2 regions of the Streptomyces sp. NPDC102462 genome follow, and region 1 is predicted to be linked to the other one. Evidence: riboswitches for the same ligand, from Rfam matches in the RefSeq annotation. Region 1 holds a riboswitch; the other holds the start of a gene.
What was found. A riboswitch is a leader RNA that binds a small molecule or an ion and turns the genes downstream of it on or off. The one in region 1 is predicted to bind glycine.

Region 1 (9,866 bases):
TGCCGAAGACCACCAGGATGATGACCACGAGCATCACTGCGGCGGCGAACAACCGCCTGATGAGGTAAGCGAGCACAGCTCTCGGCCCGCCGCGGGCCGCGGGCCACCGGTGGGGCTTTCCCACGCCTTGTGGGCGGTGGGGGACCTCCGGTGGCCCGCGATCACGCGTCGCCGGCCTTCACCTGCCTTTCGTGCCGTACGGCGGGTGTGCCGGGTTACTTCGGGTTCTTCAGACCGAGGTTGACGAAGTCGTACATGCCGCTGTAGCCGTCGGACGTGTAGACGTTCGCCAGGTTGCTGGAGCGCCAGTTGATGAACTTCTCGAACACGAAGGGCAGGTAGTAGCCGCCCTCCATGACCTTGTGGTTGATCTCCGTGGCGATCTTGGCCTTGCCCGCGTCGTCCAGCGTGTCGACGTAGTCGTCGAACAGGCCGTCGATCGCCTTGTCCTTGATCAGAGCGTAGTTGTTGTTACCGCTCTCCAGGATGTAGTTGCTGTTCCACAGCGGCAGACCGTAGCCCTGGACGGACGGGAAGTCCGGGCCCCAGCCCATGATGATGATGCCGTAGCCCTTCTTCTTCACGTTCGAGGGGCTGCCGATGATGCCGGTGGTCTGCGAACCGTCGTACTGGTCGATCTCGACGTCGATGCCGACCTTCTTCAGCGACGCCTGCATGGACTGAGCGGTGGCCACCTCGACCGGCTTGTTGTTGCGGACGGCGATGGTGGTCTTGAAGCCGCTCGGCTTGCCGCAGGCCTTCAGCTCTTCCTTGGCCTTGGCGGCGTTGCCGCTCTTGTTGGCGCCGGCCAGCTCGTACGGGTCGTAGCTCTGGCCCTCGGAGCCGGGCACCGCCGGGGGCAGCATGTTGGTGCCGATGTCACCACCGGCGAGCGGGCCGCCGCGGGCGGTCTGCAGCGACACGTGGTCGGCGCCGTAGATGACGGCCTTGCGGCAGTGGATGTTGTCGAACGGCTTCACGCTCTGCGGGAAGACCGCGTAACGGATGTAGCCGGAGACCGGGTTGTCCAGGTTGCCCTTGTGCTGCTTCAGGGCGGTGGTGCGGCCCTGCGGGGACATACCGGTCTGGTTGATGTCCAGGTCCAGGTCACCGTTGATCAGGCGCTGGTCGAGCTCGTTGGCGTTGGTGAAGAACTTGACCGTGATCTTGTCCGGGTACGCCTTGCGGACCGGGTCCGAGGACTGCTTCCACTCGGTGTTGCGGACCAGCGTGAGGTCCTTGCCCGGGTTGTAGGACTCGAACTTGTACGGGCCCGAGGAGAACGGGTGCAGCTGGTACTTGGACTTGGTGTCCTTGTCCTGGCGGACCGGGGAGGCCGAGGTCAGGGCCAGCATCTCCTCGAAGTCCGAGTTGGCCTTCGGCAGGTGGAAGACGATGGTCTTGTCGTCGGGCGTCTCGATCGCCTTCAGGCCGAGCTTGTCCGCGGACTTGTCCTTGTACGGGCCCTGGTACTCACCCTTGGGGTCGAGCACCTCCTTCAGGTACGTCGGACCGCCGGAGAGCACGTCCTGTGCCCACACCCGCTCGATGCCGTACTTGACGTCCTTCGAGGTGATCGGCTTGCCGTCTTCCCACGTGATGCCGTCGCGCAGGGTGTACGTGTAGGTCTTGCCGTCGTCGCTGACCTTGGCGACACTGGTGGCGAGGTCCGGTGCCACGGAGGCGCCGTCCTTGCCGGGGGCCGGCTTGTTCGTGACGAGCTGACGGCTGTAGTAGCGCGAGAAGTTCCACATGAAGCCGTAGTAGCCGCGGGTGGTGTCCCACGAGTCGGCGTCCTGGGCACCGCCGAACTTCAGCGTGCCACCCTTCTTGGCCAGCGAGGCCTGGGCGACCTTGTTGTTCGCGGCGTCGAAGCCCGCGGCGCCGTTCTTCGAGCCCTTGTCGCCACTGTCGTCGCCGCCGCCGCACGCTGCCGTGGTCAGCAGCGCGGCGACCACGGCGGCAGCGGCCATGGCCTGCTTGCGCCGCCCTGAGGTGCGTTGGGTAGTCACGATCTCGGATCCTCCGGATGGATTTGATGAGAGATCCCGTGAATGAGCCACGGGTCGCTTGGGGTACGGCAGTTCAGCGGGAGCCCTTCGGGTCAAGCGCGTCGCGCACGCCGTCGCCGAAGAGGTTGAAGGCAAGAACGGTGATGAAGATCGCCACGCCCGGGACCACCATGTACATGGGGTCCGAGTCGTAGTAGTCGATCGCGCTCGAAAGCATCTGCCCCCAGGAGGCCGTGGGCGGCTTGACGCCCACGCCCAGGAAGCTGAGTGCCGCCTCGGTGAGGATGTTGGTGGGGATCATCATCGTCGTGTAGACGATGATCGGCGCGACCAGGTTGGGCAGCAGTTCCTTGAACAGGATGTACAGCCGCCCGGCGCCCAGCGATCGGGCGGCCTCGACGTACTCCCGCTCACGCAGGGACAGCGTCTGGCCGCGCACCACGCGTCCGATGTAGGGCCAGCCGAAGAAGCCGATGACCAGGATCATCACGAACACGCGCACGCTCGTACCGGTCAGCCCCAGCATGTCGCTCGGCATGACGGAGACGAGGGCGATGATGAAGAGCAGCTGCGGGAAGGCCAGCAGGCCGTCCATGACCCGGCTGATGACGGAGTCGACCCAGCCGCCGAAGAAGCCCGCGAGGATGCCGAGGACGGTGCCCAGGATCACGGCCACGACCGCGGACAGGAAGCCGACCAGCAGCGAGATACGGGCGCCGTAGAGGATGCGCGCGAAGATGTCGCGGCCGTTGACCGGCTCTACGCCCAGCAGGTGGTCCCCGCTGATGCCCCCCAGTGAGCCGGTGGGAGTGCCGAACAGCGGGTCGATCAGGTCCTCGTGGTAGACGTCGGGGTCCTGCCCGACGAGACTCGTGATCACCGGCGCGAGCAGGGCGATCACGATGAGCGCGAGGACCACGATGCCGCCCGTGAGGGCGAGCTTGTCCCGCTTGAGGCGTTCCCAGGCGATCCGCCCCAAAGAGCGTCCCTGGACGGCCTTGGCGCCGGCGCTGACTACCGCCGCTTCCTCGGCCGGGCTCGGGGCCGCTTCCGCGGTCGGCTCGTGCAATGGTGCCGTCATCTGGCAGGGACCCCTCTCAACCGGCGGTAGCCGGCCCGCACTTGCCGCTGTGGCGGCATGATCAGTCCGTCGTACAAAGGGGCGACAGGCCCCTGCTGCGGGAGTCTTCAATGCTTGGGCGATCTGCTGCCAGACTTGACGGCGAATGGATGCGTAAACGTGATGCTGTCTGGAGGGTTCCGTTATCCGGACAGTGGGTAACGGGGTTCGGACGTGGAGGAGTTGGACCAACGGGACGGAGTGGGACGTTCCGGCGCGCTCTACACGCGAAGACCCGCTGCTGTCACTCCGTCACCCGGCTCACCGCCCGCCCGCGACGGCATCGCGTCAGTACCTGCCCTGGACCGGCGGATAGCCGTACCCGGCGGCCGGTGCGGGCGGTTGGGCGGCATGCGCCTCACGGTCGTAGAAGGGGCGGGCGGCGGCCCGCATCCACATGACGACCGGGTCGTACTCATCGGTCATCGCGACGGTCGCGACCGGCAGGCCCTCCGGGACGGCGCCCATCGACTGCTGCATCATCGCGCGCACCGAGTCCACCGCGGACGGCGAAGTGTCGTACACGTCAAGGCCGATGGCGAGGTACGGCGACCCGAGGGCGGGCTGCACCCAGGCCCGGCGCAACGAGCGTACGGCCGTGGTGCGGTGGGCGTTCTGCGCGAGCAGGGCGTAGAACTGCGGGATCTCGATGCCGGGTTCCGACAGTCTGAGCGGGCCGGCCGGCTGGCGGTCCAGGCCCGTGGCGATGCGCCGCAGATCGAGCCAGGGCACGCCGACGCCGCCGCCCGGCGCGTGCGGGTTGAGCCAGAGCCCGTAGTGGTCGGGGTAGAGGGTGCGGGCGACATCGACTCCGTCGACCACCTCGTACGAACGGTTCCAGCCACTGGCGGAGAGTTCCTGGGCGGAGGTGACGCAGGGGACGTAGCCGTGGCCGTCGATCTCCATGTTCCCGTACTGGGCGTCGGGGGAGCCGGACTGACCGTGCCACAGCAGCATCCAGACCTGGCCGGAGCCGGGGGTCGCAAGCGCGCGCAGCAGCGCCTCGTAGGCGTCGTAGCGCCCGGGCGTGACCTGGCGCAGCGTGTGCTCGACGCTGCCGCTGAGGCTCGCGCTCACCTGACTTACCGCCTCTTCTTCGAGTACCCCGCATTCGCCACACAGCTTAAGCGCCCCACCCCCACCCGACCGTGCCCATCAACCCCACATCCCGGCAGCGCCCCACAGGGGCGCGAGGCTGTATCACCATGCGGCTCCGCCGCGATGGGGGTCCCCCTGTTCGAGCGAAGCCGAGAACTTGGGGGAGCGACCAGCCACAACGAAGCCGCAGACGAAACGACCGCGTAGAAAACGGCCCACCCAGCGGAGCGCTACCGTTCGTAGAACGGCCGCACATTCGTCCTGAGCCACTCCCCCACCGGATCCTCCGCGACATCGAGCAGGACCAGGTTGACCGGCCACCGCACCGGAACCTCCGCGAGAGCCTGCCCCAGCGCCTCCAGCGGCAGCGCACGCAGATCGCCCTCCCACTGGGTGAGTTCGACCCCCACGAACAGCACCGGATCCGCCGTCTCGATGGCCGCGAGGCACCGACGGGCCGTGCGGACCACGCCGATCGCGGCGAACTCGGCGGAGGCGGCGGACAGGAAGTCGACCGGGTCGTCCTGCCAGTCGGGTTCGAACAGCCGGACCCGGCCGCCGCCCGCCGGTCCGTCCAGCTCGGTGCGCCCGGCCCGGCACAGTTCGGCCACCGCGTCCGGCGGGAGCGGGGCGCCGACCACACCGCCCGGGTTGACCGCGATGCCGACCTGCGGGGGCAGCCCGCGGGCGAACTCCACGGCGGGTGCGATGGTGTACGACATGTGGGAGCCGACGACCTGGCGGAACTGCTCCTCCGAGGTGAAGACCGGCACATGGACCTGACCGTCGATGTCCACGGTGGGCAGGTCGAGGGGGCCGCTGTGCGGGCCGCCGCCGCTCGGCAGCGGGATCCACAGGAAGCTGCGCCCGAGGACTTCGATGATCCGGCCGCCGGCCGACGGGACGCCGAGCGAGGCCGAAAGCACCTCCTCCAGCTCGTTGCCGGGCCATCCGCCGTGCGGGTGGGGGTGCGCCTGTGCCGGGAAGTCCATCTGCCTACCGCCTGCTGGGAACCGCTGCTGTGGCTGAAAAGGCTAACGGGTGGCGGTGCCGACCCTTCACCGTGCGAAGCCGATCCCGTGCAGCACGTCTGCCGCGTCCCGGTCCAGGAGCACCGCGGAGCCGCAGCCCCCGGGCAGTTCCCCCCGTTCGACCGCGCGCAGCAGCCGGGCCGCCGATCTGCGGTGGCGCAGGAAGGCGTGGCGGGAGACGCCCCGGCCGCGTTCGCGCTGCCCGTCGAGCGCGGTCGTGGGCGGCACGTCGAGGAGGATCAGGTGCAGGGTGCCGCCGCGGCGGCGGGCCTCGCGGGCCAGCCAGCCGCGCACCCAGGACTGGGTGCCGCAGTCGTGCACCACGACGCCCTCGCCGGTGCGCAGGGCGCGGCGCAGCGCGGCGTAGTGGGCGAGGCGTACCAGCGGGCGGTACAGCGCGTAGGGCAGCAGGCGCGGGACGCGGGCGTCCCAGCGGTCCCGGGTGTCCTGGGAGTCGATGCGGATGCCGTCAACCGCGCGGTCCATCAGGGTCGACTTGCCGCTGCCGGGCAGGCCGGTGACCACGGCCAGGTCGTGGCGGCCGAAGACGAGCGCGTAGGGGCTGCGGCCGGCCCGCTCGCGCAGGTCGCGGACCACCGGGGCCGCCGGGCGGTCCGCGCAGCGCTCGGCGGCGGGGGCACCCGGCTGGCCGGGTAGTGCGAGGCCCGTGGTCGTGGCGTACGCCGTGGTCCTGTTCACCGTGATCGTCCTCCCCTTGGGTCCGGACATCCCCATCCCCGTCGAGTGTAAAGAGAAGGTAATGCGTGGTGTCTCACGGTGTCGTGCGCGTTCTGCCACAGCCCGGTCACGGATCCGGCCTGCCGTGCGGCGGCGATGCGTGCAATGATGAGCCCGCCAACTGCATACCGGCCGCTTGAATCCGCGCGGGAGAGTTCCCAGCAGCCCTGCTGGGACGCCGAAGGAGCAAGTCCCTCCCTTGAATCTCTCAGGCCCCGTTACCGCGCGGGCGAGGCACATCTGAAAAGCGGGCCGCTGTCCAGTGGCTCCACCCAAGGTGCAAGCCGTGACCACGCGGGTGGTCAGGGCGAACCTCTCAGGTTCCGATGACAGATGGGGAGGATCCACCTCGCCTTCCCCACGCCCTGGGAGACATCCGTCCGATGAGCAGTACCGAACACTCAACGCTGCGGCACACCGCGCTGGACGCGCTGCACCGCTCGCTCGGTGCGACGATGACCGACTTCGCCGGCTGGGACATGCCGCTGCGCTACGGCTCCGAGCGTGACGAGCACACGGCCGTACGCACGAGGGCCGGCCTCTTCGACCTCTCCCACATGGGGGAGATCGGGGTGACCGGGCCCGGGGCCGCGGCCCTGCTGAACTTCGCCCTGGTCGGGAACATCGCCTCGGTCGGTGTCGGCCGCGCCCGCTACACCATGATCTGCCGGTCCGACGGCGGCATCCTGGACGACCTGATCGTCTACCGGCTCGCCGAGCAGGAGTTCCTGGTCGTCGCGAACGCCGCCAACGCCCAGGTGGTGCTCGACGCGCTGGTGGAGCGCGGCGCCGGCTTCGACGCGCAGGTACGCGACGACCGCGACGCCTACGCGCTGATCGCCGTCCAGGGCCCCGAGTCCCCGGGCATCCTGGCCTCCCTCACGGACGCCGATCTGGCGGGTCTGAAGTACTACGCGGGCCTGCCCGGCACCGTCGCCGGGGTGCCCGCGCTGATCGCCCGTACCGGCTACACCGGCGAGGACGGCTTCGAGCTGTTCGTGAAGCCGGAGCACGCCGTGCAGCTGTGGCAGGCGCTGACCAAGGCGGGCGAGGGCGTCGGCCTGGTGCCGTGCGGCCTGTCCTGCCGGGACACGCTGCGCCTGGAGGCGGGCATGCCGCTGTACGGCCACGAGCTGTCGACCTCGCTCACCCCCTTCGACGCCGGGCTCGGCCGGGTGGTGAAGTTCGAGAAGGAGGGCGACTTCGTCGGGCGCGAGGCGCTGCTGGCGGCGTCCGCGCGCGCTGAGCAGAACCCGCCGCGCGTGCTGGTCGGCCTGGTCGCCGAGGGCCGCCGGGTGCCGCGTGCCGGGTACCCGGTCGTCGCGGGCGGCGCGGTGATCGGCGAGGTGACCTCCGGGGCCCCCTCCCCCACGCTGGGCCGGCCCATCGCGATGGCGTACGTCGACGCGGCGCACGCGGCGCCCGGCACGGCGGGCGTCGGCGTGGACATCCGGGGCACCCATGAGCCGTACGAGGTCGTGGCGCTGCCCTTCTACCGGCGGCAGAAGTAGAGACTGAACCCGCAGGGCGCCCAGCGGCCCCGGCCCGCTGTGATGCCGGGCACACCACCCCGCTCACCTGCGCCTTCCGCCCTCCCCCCGTCATCAGCACTGTCTCGCGTACAGGAGAATTCAGGTCATGAGCAACCCCCAGCAGCTGCGCTACAGCAAGGAGCACGAGTGGCTGTCGGCCGCCGAGGACGGCGTCTCGACGGTCGGCATCACGGAGTTCGCGGCCAACGCGCTCGGCGATGTCGTCTACGCCCAGCTCCCGGAGGTCGGCTCCACGGTGACCGCGGGCGAGTCCTGCGGTGAGCTGGAGTCGACCAAGTCGGTGTCCGACCTGTACTCCCCCGTGACCGGTGAGGTCACCGCCGTCAACGAGGACGTCGTGGACGATCCGTCGCTGGTCAACTCGGCCCCCTTCGAGGGCGGTTGGCTGTTCAGGGTGCGCGTCGCCGAGGAGCCGTCCGACCTGCTCTCGGCCGACGAGTACGTCGCCTTCACCGCCGGCTGAGGAGTCGATGACCACATGTCGCTGATGAACACCCCGCTGCACGAGCTGGACCCGGACGTGGCCGCCGCGGTCGACGCCGAGCTGCACCGCCAGCAGTCCACCCTGGAGATGATCGCCTCCGAGAACTTCGCGCCGGTCGCGGTCATGGAGGCGCAGGGCTCGGTCCTCACCAACAAGTACGCCGAGGGCTACCCGGGCCGCCGCTACTACGGCGGCTGCGAGCACGTCGACGTGACCGAGCAGATCGCCATCGACCGGGTCAAGGAGCTGTTCGGCGCCGAGTACGCCAACGTGCAGCCCCACTCGGGCGCCTCCGCCAACCAGGCCGCGCTGTTCGCGCTGGCCCGGCCCGGCGACACCATCCTCGGTCTGGACCTGGCGCACGGCGGCCACCTGACCCACGGCATGCGGCTGAACTTCTCCGGCAAGCAGTTCGACGTGGTCGCCTACCATGTCGACGAGGCCGGTCTCGTCGACATGGCCGAGGTCGAGCGGCTGGCCAAGGAGCACCGCCCGAAGGTGATCATCGCGGGCTGGTCGGCCTACCCGCGGCAGCTGGACTTCGCGGAGTTCCGCCGGATCGCCGACGAGGTGGAGGCGTACCTGTGGGTCGACATGGCCCACTTCGCGGGTCTGGTCGCCGCCGGTCTGCACCCCAACCCGGTGGAGTACGCCGACGTCGTCACCTCCACCACCCACAAGACGCTGGGCGGCCCGCGCGGCGGCATCATCCTCGCGAAGAAGGACTTCGCGAAGAAGCTGAACTCGTCCGTGTTCCCCGGCTTCCAGGGCGGCCCCCTGGAGCATGTGATCGCCGCCAAGGCGGTCTCGTTCAAGATCGCCGCCTCCGAGGAGTTCGCGGAACGCCAGCGCCGTACGGTGGAGGGCGCCCGGATCCTCGCCGAGCGGCTGACCGCGCCGGACGTCCGCGAGGCCGGTGTGAGCGTGCTGTCCGGCGGCACCGATGTGCATCTGGTCCTGGTGGACCTGCGCGCCTCCGAGCTGGACGGGCAGCAGGCCGAGGACCGGCTGCACGAGGTCGGCATCACCGTCAACCGCAACGCCGTCCCGAACGACCCGCGCCCGCCGATGGTCACATCGGGCCTGCGCATCGGTACGCCCGCGCTCGCGACCCGCGGTTTCTCGGCCGCGGACTTCGCCGAGGTCGCGGACGTCATCGCCGAGGCGCTGAAGCCGTCGTACGACGCGTCCGCCCTGACGGCACGGGTGCGGGCGCTGGCCGCCAAGCACCCGCTCTACCCCGGCCTGGGCCAGTAGTCCCGCCGTACGGGGTGCCGCACCCGCGCGTCACTGGGCGCGGCACCCCGTCCCGCACCACCAGCTTGGAGGAGTCACCGTGGCCATCTCGGTGTTCGACCTGTTCTCGATCGGCATCGGCCCGTCCAGCTCCCACACGGTCGGCCCGATGCGCGCGGCGCGCATGTTCGCCGCCCGGCTGCGCAACGAGGGCCTGCTCGGCTCCGTGGCCTCGGTCCGTGCCGAGCTGTACGGCTCGCTCGGCGCGACGGGCCACGGCCACGGCACGCCGAAGGCGGTGCTGCTCGGCCTGGAGGGCGCCTCGCCCCGGACGGTGGACGTGGAGGGCGCCGACCAGCGGGTGGCGGGCATCCGGGAGTCGGGCCGGCTGCGGCTCCTCGGCGAGCACGAGATCGCGTTCGACGCGGACGCGGACCTGGTGCTGCACCGCCGCAAGGCGCTGCCGTACCACGCCAACGGCATGACCCTGTGGGCGTACGACGCCGGGGGCACCGATCTGCTGAGCAAGACGTACTACTCGGTCGGCGGCGGCTTCGTCGTCGACGAGGACGCGGTCGGCGCGGACCGGATCAA
Region 2 (9,866 bases), on a different contig from region 1:
TCACGCGTTCGCCCGGCTCAGTCCTCGTACGCGTCGAGCGGCGGGCAGGAGCAGACCAGGTTCCGGTCGCCGAAGGCCTGGTCGATGCGGCGGACCGGCGGCCAGTACTTGTCGGCGGCCGAGACACCCGCCGGGAAGACCGCCTCCTCACGGCTGTAGGAGTGGGTCCACTGCCCGCCGAGCGCGGCCGCGGTGTGCGGGGCGCCCCGCAGCGGGTTGTCGTCGGCGGGCCACACGCCGGAGCCGACCTTCTCGATCTCCGCACGGATCGCGATCATCGCCTCGCAGAACCGGTCCAGCTCGGTCAGGTCCTCCGACTCGGTCGGCTCGATCATCAACGTGCCGGCCACCGGGAACGACATCGTCGGCGCGTGGAAGCCGTAGTCGATCAGCCGCTTGGCCACGTCGTCCACGCTCACGCCGGTCGCCTTGGTCAACGGGCGCAGATCGATGATGCACTCGTGCGCGACCAGGCCGCCGGGACCGGTGTAGAGGACCGGGTAGTGGGGCTCCAGACGCTTGGCGATGTAGTTGGCGGACAGCACGGCCACCTGCGTGGCGCGCCGCAGCCCTTCGCCGCCCATCAGCCGGACGTACGCCCACGAGATGGGCAGGATCCCCGCGGAGCCCCACGGCGCGGCCGAGATGGGGCCGACACCCGTCTCGGGACCGGCGGCGGGCTGCAGCGGATGGTTCGGCAGATACGGCGCCAGGTGCGAGCGCACACCCACCGGACCCACGCCGGGCCCCCCGCCGCCGTGCGGAATGCAGAACGTCTTGTGCAGATTGAGATGCGAGACGTCACCGCCGAAGTGGCCCGGCTTGGCGAGCCCGACCAGGGCGTTGAGGTTGGCGCCGTCCACGTACACCTGGCCGCCCGCCTCGTGGACCTGGGCGCAGATGTCGGCGACGTGCTCCTCGAACACGCCGTGCGTGGACGGGTAGGTGATCATCAACACGGCCAGCTCGTCGCGGTGCTGCTCGATCTTCGCCCGCAGGTCCGCCACGTCGATCTCGCCGTCCTCGGCGGTCTTGACGACGACGACCCGCATCCCGGCCATCACGGCGCTCGCGGCGTTGGTGCCGTGCGCGGAGGACGGGATCAGGCACACCACGCGCCCCTCGTCACCGTTGGCGCGGTGGTAGCCCCGCACGGCCAGCAGACCGGCCAGCTCGCCCTGCGAGCCCGCGTTGGGCTGCAGCGAGACCTTGTCGTAGCCGGTGACCTCGGCAAGCCGCTCCTCCAGCTCGCGGATCAGCGTGAGGTAGCCCTGCGCCTGCTCGGCGGGCGCGAACGGATGCAGCTGCCCGAACTCGGGCCAGGTCACCGGCTCCATCTCGGTGGTCGCGTTGAGCTTCATCGTGCAGGAGCCGAGCGGGATCATGCCGCGGTCCAGCGCGTAGTCGCGGTCGGCCAGCTTGCGCAGATAGCGCAGCATCGCGGTCTCGGAGCGGTGCTGGTGGAAGACGGGATGGGTGAGGAACGCGTCGGCACGCAGCAGCGCCTCGGGAAGCGCGTCCTCGGTGGCCGCGTCCAGCGCCTCGATGTCACCCCGCACGCCGAAGGCGGCCCACACGGCGCCGAGCCGGTCCCGGTCGGTCGTCTCGTCGCAGGCGATCGAGACGTGGTCGGCGTCGACCAGGCGCAGATTGACGCCGTTGTCGCGCGCGGCGGCGACGATCTGCGCGGCGCGGCCCTGCGCCCTGACCGTCAGCGTGTCGAAGTAGGCGCCGTGCACGGTCTGGAACCCGCCGTCGGCCAGACCCGCCGCGAGCAGCGCGGCGTACCGGTGCGTGCGCCGGGCGATGGCCCGCAGCCCCTCGGGGCCGTGGTAGACGGCGTACAGGCCGGCCATCACCGCGAGCAGCACCTGCGCGGTGCAGATGTTGCTGGTGGCCTTCTCGCGCCGGATGTGCTGCTCACGGGTCTGCAGGGCGAGCCGGTACGCCTTGTGCCCGTCGGCGTCGACGGACACGCCGACGAGGCGGCCCGGCAGGCTGCGCGCGAACTTCTCGCGCACGGCCATGTAGCCCGCGTGCGGCCCGCCGAAGCCCATGGGCACGCCGAAGCGCTGGGTCGTACCGACGGCGATGTCCGCGCCCAGCTCGCCCGGCGACTTCAGCAGCGTGAGGGCGAGCAGGTCGGCGGCGACGGTGACGAGCGCGCCGAGTTCATGGGCCCGCTCGACGACCGGCGCGATGTCGCGCACCGCTCCCGAGGCTCCGGGGTACTGGAGCAGTACGCCGTTGATCTCCCGCTCGGCGATCTCGGCCGGGATGCCGTCGCTCAGGTCGGCGACGACGACCTCCACGCCGGTGGGTTCGGCGCGGGTCCGGATCACGGCGATGGTCTGCGGCAGCGTGTCCGCGTCGACCAGGAAGAGGCCCTTCTTGTTCTTGCCCATGCGCCGGGACAGGGCCATCGCCTCGGCCGCGGCCGTGCCCTCGTCGAGGAGGGAGGCACCGGAGGTGGGCAGTCCGGTGAGGTCGGCGACCATGGTCTGGAAGTTCAGCAGCGCTTCGAGCCGCCCCTGCGAGATCTCCGGCTGGTACGGCGTGTAGGCGGTGTACCAGGCCGGGTTCTCCATGACGTTGCGCAGGATGACGGGCGGCGTGAACGTGCCGTAGTAGCCGAGCCCGATCATCGACCCGAGGACCTGGTTGCGGTCGGCGAGGGAGCGCAGCTCGGCCAGCACCTCCGCCTCGCTGCGCGCGCCCGGCAGGTCGAGCCCGTCGGCGTTCTTGATCACATCCGGTACGGCTGCGGCGGTCAGCTCGTCGAGCGAGCCGTAGCCGACCTGCGCGAGCATCTTGGCCCGCGCCTCCTGGTCGGGCCCGATGTGCCGCTGCTCGAAGGGGATGCCCTGTTCGAGCTCGAAGAGCGGAGTGCGTTGGGCGGTCATTGCGGAGGCCTCCTGGTCTGACGCGACCTTCGAGGGGCGCCCCGGCGCGGGCACCCCGACGGCCTCCCCCTCTGTCATCTCGACCTGAGAGCTTCACCGCGTCACCCGAGGGTGCGCGGCTTTCCCCGTCGGTGAGAGCGGGAGCCGTCGACACCCGCCCTGCTTTCCAGAGTGACCTCGTCCATGCGGTACGTGAGCCTGAGAGATTCCGGGGAGGATTTGCTCCTTCGGCGCCTCCGACGTTGTCCGGAGGACTCTCCCGCACGGGGTCAGCAGCCGCTTGCCAGCGTACCAGCGAGGTCGACGACGGGGCTTCGAGTGGCCGCCTCCCCGAATCTGCTCTTTTGTAGTGCTTACGAATGATCTGCGACCATGAGGAGGGCCCGGTGCAGACCGATATCGATCCGCGCAACCTGATCGGCCGCAAGGCGTTCGACCGCAACGGCACCAAGATCGGCACCATTGACGAGGTCTATCTCGACGATGCCACGGGCGTGCCGGAGTGGGCGGCCATACGGACGGGCCTGTTCTCCAGGGACGCCTTCGTCCCCCTTGAGCCCAGCGAGTTGGTCGAGGGCACCCTGCGCGTCCCCTTCGACCGCGCCCTCATCAAGGACGCCCCGGACTTCGGCGTGGGCCGCCACCTCTCCCCCGAGCAGGAACTCCAGCTCTACCACCACTACGGCCTGGACGTGGCCACACCGCCACCCCCGCGCCCGGACCACAACTTCGGCAACCTGGCAGGCCACGACGACCCCTGACCCCCCTGTACGGCCCAACCCCCCACCCCCGGCCCCCTCCGCCCCACCACACCCGACGCTCCCACGCCGCGGCCCGCCACCCCGCGCACCCTCCACGCCTGAGCGCCACACCGCACGCCACCACCCGCCGCACCGGGGCACGGTCCGTGACACCGCGAACGCGCCGGTCGTGCTGTACGCCGGAGCCGAGCGGCTGGACGTAAGGCACTGCACCCTCTCAACCCTTCACGCCCCAGACCGCTCGCCTGCCACTTCCCCAGGCACGCCGACGAAACCGCCGCACATCCGCGCCCACCCCCACCCCGCCGGCCAACGCGCCGAGAACACATCCGGCACCCCCGTGAACCCGGTCGGCAAGCCCGCCCCCGCCCACGCACAACCCGCACGGCCAGCCGCCCCGCCGGCATCGGCCCCCATGTCCGCGACCGGGCGCCTCAACGGTCCGACGCCGCCCCTCCCCGCCAGGCCGCCCGGCCCTCTCCCTCCTCCGCCGACGTCCTGCCGACACCGCGCCCCGCCCCCACGGCGCACCCCAGCCGTCACACGACCGCCGAGCACCCCGGCGGCGGCAGCCGCACAACCCGCATGGCCGCGACGGCCCCATCGGCGAATCCCACCCGGGCCCCGCCCGGAGCCCCCGCTTCAGCCGCTGTCTCGCACTACCTCCGGCCCACCACCGCCCGGACCCCCCACCGCTCCGCCCCCACTCCCCCGCACTTCCCCCGGCACCAGCGGCAGCGGTTCCGCCGGCTCAAGGTCGGGATCGTCGACCCGGAACGTCCGCACCCGTCCCGGCTCGGACCCCGGTGTCTCGAATCGCACCGTGACCCGCCCCAGGCCGCTGCCCTGCACCCATCCGTGCCCGTGGTCGGCGTGTCTCACATCGTGCCCCGCGGGCCAGTGCCGCTCGGCGGCCGACTGCGGCTCCTCCACGGACTCGGCCACGCTCTCCTCCGGCACCGCCTCGGCCAGTTCCCCCGCCGCCTGCGCGAACAGGTCCTCCTGCGTGTAGTCGGCGAGGCCGGAGACGCCGACCCCGAGCAGCCGCACCCCGCCCGTCGTGTCCACCGAGTCCAGCAGCCGGGCCGCCGCCTCCCGCACCACCGCGGGATCGTCCGTGGGTCCCCGCAGCGTCTCCGACCGGGTCAGCGTGGAGAAGTCGTACCGCCGCACCTTCAGCACGATGGTCCGCCCGGACAGTCCCGCCCCGCGCAGCCGCCGCACACACCGGTCGGCGAGCCGCTGCACCTCAAGACCGACCCGGACCCGATCGTGGATGTCCACGTCGTACGTGTCCTCGACGGAAACCGACTTGGTCTCCCGCTCGGCCACCACGGGCCGCTCGTCGTGCGCCAGCGCCATCGCGTACAACGAGTGCCCGTGGGCCTTGCCCAGCAGCCGCACCAACTCGTCCTCGCCCGCCTCGGCGATCTCCTCGACCGTGGCGATCCCGGCCCGCCGCAGATGGTCGCCGGTCGCCGGGCCCACCCCCGGCAGGGTCCGCACCGACATGGGGCCGAGCAGGGCGCGTTCCGTGCCCGGTTCGATCAGCACCAGACCGTCCGGCTTGGCCTGCTCGGAGGCGATCTTCGCGAGCATCTTGGAGGCGGCGAGCCCGACCGAGCCGGTGAGCCCGGTGACGGCCCGTATGTCCGCGCGCAGCTTCACCCCGGCCAGCCGCGCCGACCCCTCGTCCCAGGCCGTCCCGCCGGCCTCCAGGTCCACGAACGCCTCGTCCAGGCTCAGCGGCTCCACCAGCGGTGACAGCTCCCCCAGCAGTTGCATCACCTGCTCGCTGATCGAGCGGTACAGCCCGAAGCGCGGCACGAGGTAGGCGGCGTTGGGGGCCAGCCGGCGCGCCTGCGCCATGGGCATCGCCGAGTGGACCCCGAAGACCCGCGCCTCGTAGGAGGCGGTGGCGACCACCCCACGCGGCCCGAGCCCGCCCACGATGACGGCCTTCCCGCGCAGGCTCGGCTTGGACGCCTGCTCCACCGAGGCGAAGAAGGCATCCATGTCGAGATGCAGGATCGTGGGCGTGTTCCTCACATCTCCGATGCTGCACCACGCCACTGACAATGCCCCGCCGCCGCACGGCGACACGGCCCGGGACCAAGCCAGAGCCCCGGCACAGAAGCCCCGAGGAGACCCCCGCCGCCCCACACAGCCCGACAGGGGAAGCAGCCACCCCGCAGACCAGCACGAGCCCAGCCACCCCACACAGACCAACAGGAGACCCCAGCCACCCCCCGAGGACCGCAGGCGTGCGCACGCGCGCCGCTCAGACTGGCAGGGTCCGCAGCCGGTCCACGCAGACCGACACAGGACCCCAGCCATCCCACGCAGACCAGCACGAGCCCCCAGCCACGACCGGGCGGGGACCCGCGCCGCGCCGCTCAGACCGCCCTGTTGCGCCGTCGTGCCAGCTCGTCGGCGGGGTTGTGCCCGACCAGCGTCTCCCCGGTGTCGATGCGTTCCCCGTGCAACTGGGAGAGGGCGCTTTCCACGTCCCGCCAGACCACTCCCACGGCGATGCCGAAGACGCCCTGCCCGCCCTGGAGCAGCGCGTGCACCTCGTCGGGCGAGGTGCACTCGTAGACCGTGGCGCCGTCACTCATCAGCGTCATGCGCTCCAGGTCGCTGAAACCGCGTTCCCTGAGGTGCTGGACGGCGCTCCGGATGTTCTGCAGCGACACACCGGTGTCCAGGAACCGCTTGACGATCTTGAGAACGACGACGTCCCGGAAGCTGTACAGCCGCTGTGTGCCCGACCCGTAGGCGGGCCGCACACTGGGCTCGACGAGGCCCGTGCGGGCCCAGTAGTCCAGTTGCCGATAGGTGATGCCGGCCGCCGCGCAAGCCGTAGGCCCCCGGTAACCGATCTGCTCGGACGTCATGGACACCGCCCCTCCGCCGCCGGGTACGGCCGTGGGCCGTTGCGGGGCGTGCTCGGCCGCGCCGCTGCCGTATGGGGGGTACCCGCCGCCGGGGCGGAGCCGAGCGCTTGAGGAAGGGTACGGACCGCTCTCCCCGAAACCGCGTCCGGGGGCACCCCCAGCCGTACCGTCGCCGCTGCTTCTCACGCCGACCTCCGTCCTTGACCTGCCTTCACGACGGTAGGCAGTCACCAGGAGTGCGTCAACGATCGCCACACTCGCCACGCCGAGTGATAATCACCCTAAGAGTGGTTTCCCGTGCCCCACCGCGGGGAAAGGCTAGCCGAATGCGCTCGCGGGGAGCCGCAGGACGCTCTCAAAGGCTGTCGGCATGTGCCCGGCCAAGGCCCCGTCACGGGGCCGTACATCAGCACCAGCCCGGCGCGGATCCCTGGTCCGCCGGGCCGGTCCGCCCGGGCTCACTGGCTGCTGGTGCCGAAGTCCTCGGGCGAGATCTGGTCGAGGAACTCGCGGAACTTCTCCACTTCGTCCTCCTGCTCGTCCGGAATGGCGATGCCGGCGTCGTCGAGCACCGTGTCACTGCCGTAGATCGGCGTTCCGGTGCGCAGTGCCAGCGCTATGGCATCGGACGGACGGGCGCTGACCTCGACCCCGCTGGCGAACACCAGCTCCGCGTAGAAGACGCCCTCACGCAGATCCGTGATGCGTACTTCGGTGAGCTCCTGACCGACGGCTTCCAGCACGTCCTTGAACAGGTCGTGGGTCAGCGGCCGTGCGGGAGCCATCCCCTGCTGGGCGAAGGCGATCGCGGTCGCCTCCCCCGGCCCGATCCAGATGGGGAGGTACCGGTCGCCGCCCACTTCACGCAGGAGCACGATCGGTTGGTTGGAGGGCATCTCGACCCGGACACCTACGACATCGAGCTCGTTCACACAGCAACCCTAGGCCGTGCCCGGGACGTTTGGGTAGTCGGGCAGGGAACGGGTGCGCGATCCGGCCGACGGAGCACCGGCGCCGCTCACGGCAGCCGCACCCCGAGCGCGGTCTTCACCAGCGCCGCGTGCAGCCTGACGGTGAGCGCCGCCAGCTCCCTCGTGCGGGCCTCCGCATGGGCCCTGGTCTGCGGGTTCCGGTGGCGCCTGAGCGGGGCCACCACCTGGTCGACGAGGCCCGCCTCGCGGTCGGCAGCGGCCTTCATCACCCGAAGGTGGCGCGGCTCGATCCCGAACCGGCCCAACTCGGCCACAAGGGAGGCCACGGTCACCGCTTCCGCGTCGTACACCCCGTCCTCCAAGGGGGCGAGCAGCCCGTACGACTCCCACTCCTGGAGATCGCTCTCGTCGATCTCGGCGGCCGCCAGCAGCTCCGCCCGCCCGATCCGGGCCGCCGTGCGCCCCTCGACGGGCTCCAGGGCGTCCTCGGCGTCCCGCTGGCGCCCCATGACCGGCAGCTGTACCGCCTCGCCCCGCTCCACGGCGTCAAGGTGCTCCCGGATCACCTTGAGCGGCAGATAGTGATCCCGCTGCATCCGCAGGACGTGGCCCAGTCGCTCGACATCTCGGGCGCTGAACTTGCGGTATCCCGAGGGGGTACGCTGCGGTTCGACCAGGCCCTCCGACTCCAGGAACCGGATCTTGGAGACGGTGACCTCGGGGAACTCCTCTCGCAGCACGTTCAGCACAGCGCCGATGCTCATCAGCCCGCTGTCCCTTGCGGCGGTGCCGTGCCCGGCACCGCCGCGCGGTGTTTGAAGCATGGACCTTCCCTGGAGTCCCCCCGGACGGCGTCCGGGGGGCTGGTCAGATGCCGTGCCGGCTCGCGTAGAAGACCAGCCGGTACTTGCCGATCTGCACCTCGTCACCGTTCGACAGAGCGACCTGGTCGATCCGCTCACGGTTGACGTAGGTGCCGTTCAGACTGCCCACGTCGGCCACCCTGAACGAGCCGTCGGGAGAGCGCCGGAACTCCACGTGACGGCGCGAGACCGTCACGTCGTCCAGGAAGATGTCGCTCTGCGGATGACGGCCGGCCGTGGTCAGGTCCCCGTCCAGCAGGAAGCGGCTGCCCGAGTTCGGGCCGCGGCGGACCACCAGGAGCGCCGAGCCGAGCGGCAGCGCGTCGACGGCGGCCTGCGCCTCCGGGGAGAGCGCCGGCAGCTGCGTCTGGCCGGTGGTCTCGGCGTCGTACGCCTCAAGACCGGAGATGGAGATCGTGGACGTCGTCTCCGACGGCCGCTCGGCGGCGGCGCCGGCACGCAGCGGCGCGCCACAGTTGGAACAGAAGCGGGCGTTCTCCGCGTTGCGGTTACCGCACCTCGTACACACCAGGACCGACATGGACGGATCCTCCTGCCGCGGCTGCCCCCCCGGGGCATTGGACGCGTACGGGCCGGGGGTAGACCCTCCACCCGCACTTGAGGTTGACGGTTGCCCGAAACCTATGCCGCTGGACTGGGCAGGGTCAACAGACGGCGCGCCCTGACCTCCGGAAATGTCGCCGCCCGGGCCACCCAGCTGGTCCCGGAACAGCGGGCGCTGGCCCTCTGCGTCAGGCTGTGCGCGGTGGCGGGCGGTCGCGTTGCCGCCGCCCTCTCGCGCGCTCTTGCCGAACAACTTCGCAAACAACTTCACGGGCGATTCCCCTTGACCGAAACAGACCCGCCCGTGGGGCAGGACGAACCCTGATTCCATACACCGGTCGACCCGGACATCCTCACAACGTCCGTATCCACCAAACAGTTTCCACCACGCACCACCCCTTCGGTGCGCCGACCCCCCGCAACCTCATGCCCCTGCCTGACCTCTGCCATGCACTGCCGATTCACCGGGAGGACGACCGAGCGTAGTCAGGCTGCTTCGCCGGTCGCAAGGCGTCAACAATGATCTTGTCGGACCGCTCGATGGTCACGGTGGCCTGCTCCTTCTCCAGAGTCTGCACCACGCCTCCCGGAATGTTGAGCGCCGGCTCAAGGTCCTGCGGGTTGCCGATGACCTTGAAACGATAAGGGGCGTTGATCTTGTTCCCGTCGACGCTCACGCTGTTGCCGGAGTCGGTGAAGTAGGTGCCGGCGACGATCCGTACGCCGTTTACCTGGATCGCCTCCGCGCCGGCCGCGCGCAGCTCCTGGATCGCGTCGAGCAGCATGTCCGCCTTGACCGTTCCCTTCGAGTCGTCGACCGTCATCGTGATGCCGGGGCCCTGCGCCGCCACGGTGCCCGCCAGAATGCCGAGTTGCCGCTCCTTCTCGGCCGTCTGCCTGCGTGCCTCCTGGGCCTGGTCCGAGCTGTTCTCCAGCTCCTGACGCT

Region 2: linked by a shared signal. The riboswitch ahead of gcvP (aminomethyl-transferring glycine dehydrogenase) and the one ahead of gcvT (glycine cleavage system aminomethyltransferase GcvT) in region 1 are both predicted to bind glycine.

What each region holds. Positions count from the first base shown of each region.
Region 1 is NZ_JBIWKB010000050.1:29,040-38,905, forward strand. It holds gene ACIRFL_RS32615 (ABC transporter permease) at 1-76, opposite strand, end outside; gene ACIRFL_RS32620 (ABC transporter substrate-binding protein) at 216-2,012, opposite strand; gene ACIRFL_RS32625 (ABC transporter permease) at 2,086-3,093, opposite strand; gene ACIRFL_RS32630 (enhanced serine sensitivity protein SseB C-terminal domain-containing protein) at 3,421-4,209, opposite strand; gene ACIRFL_RS32635 (enhanced serine sensitivity protein SseB) at 4,461-5,222, opposite strand; gene ACIRFL_RS32640 (AAA family ATPase) at 5,289-5,966, opposite strand; glycine riboswitch at 6,137-6,233, shown strand; gene gcvT (glycine cleavage system aminomethyltransferase GcvT) at 6,383-7,510, shown strand; gene gcvH (glycine cleavage system protein GcvH) at 7,638-8,015, shown strand; gene glyA (serine hydroxymethyltransferase) at 8,031-9,293, shown strand; gene ACIRFL_RS32660 (L-serine ammonia-lyase) at 9,373-9,866, shown strand, end outside.
Region 2 is NZ_JBIWKB010000029.1:5,114-14,979, reverse strand. It holds gene gcvP (aminomethyl-transferring glycine dehydrogenase) at 18-2,903, opposite strand; glycine riboswitch at 3,080-3,175, opposite strand; gene ACIRFL_RS24205 (PRC-barrel domain-containing protein) at 3,290-3,664, shown strand; gene ACIRFL_RS24200 (DNA polymerase IV) at 4,307-5,713, opposite strand; gene ACIRFL_RS24195 (MerR family transcriptional regulator) at 6,061-6,747, opposite strand; gene ACIRFL_RS24190 (bifunctional nuclease family protein) at 7,020-7,493, opposite strand; gene ACIRFL_RS24185 (MerR family transcriptional regulator) at 7,580-8,317, opposite strand; gene ACIRFL_RS24180 (FHA domain-containing protein) at 8,361-9,251, opposite strand; gene ACIRFL_RS24175 (DUF881 domain-containing protein) at 9,382-9,866, opposite strand, start outside.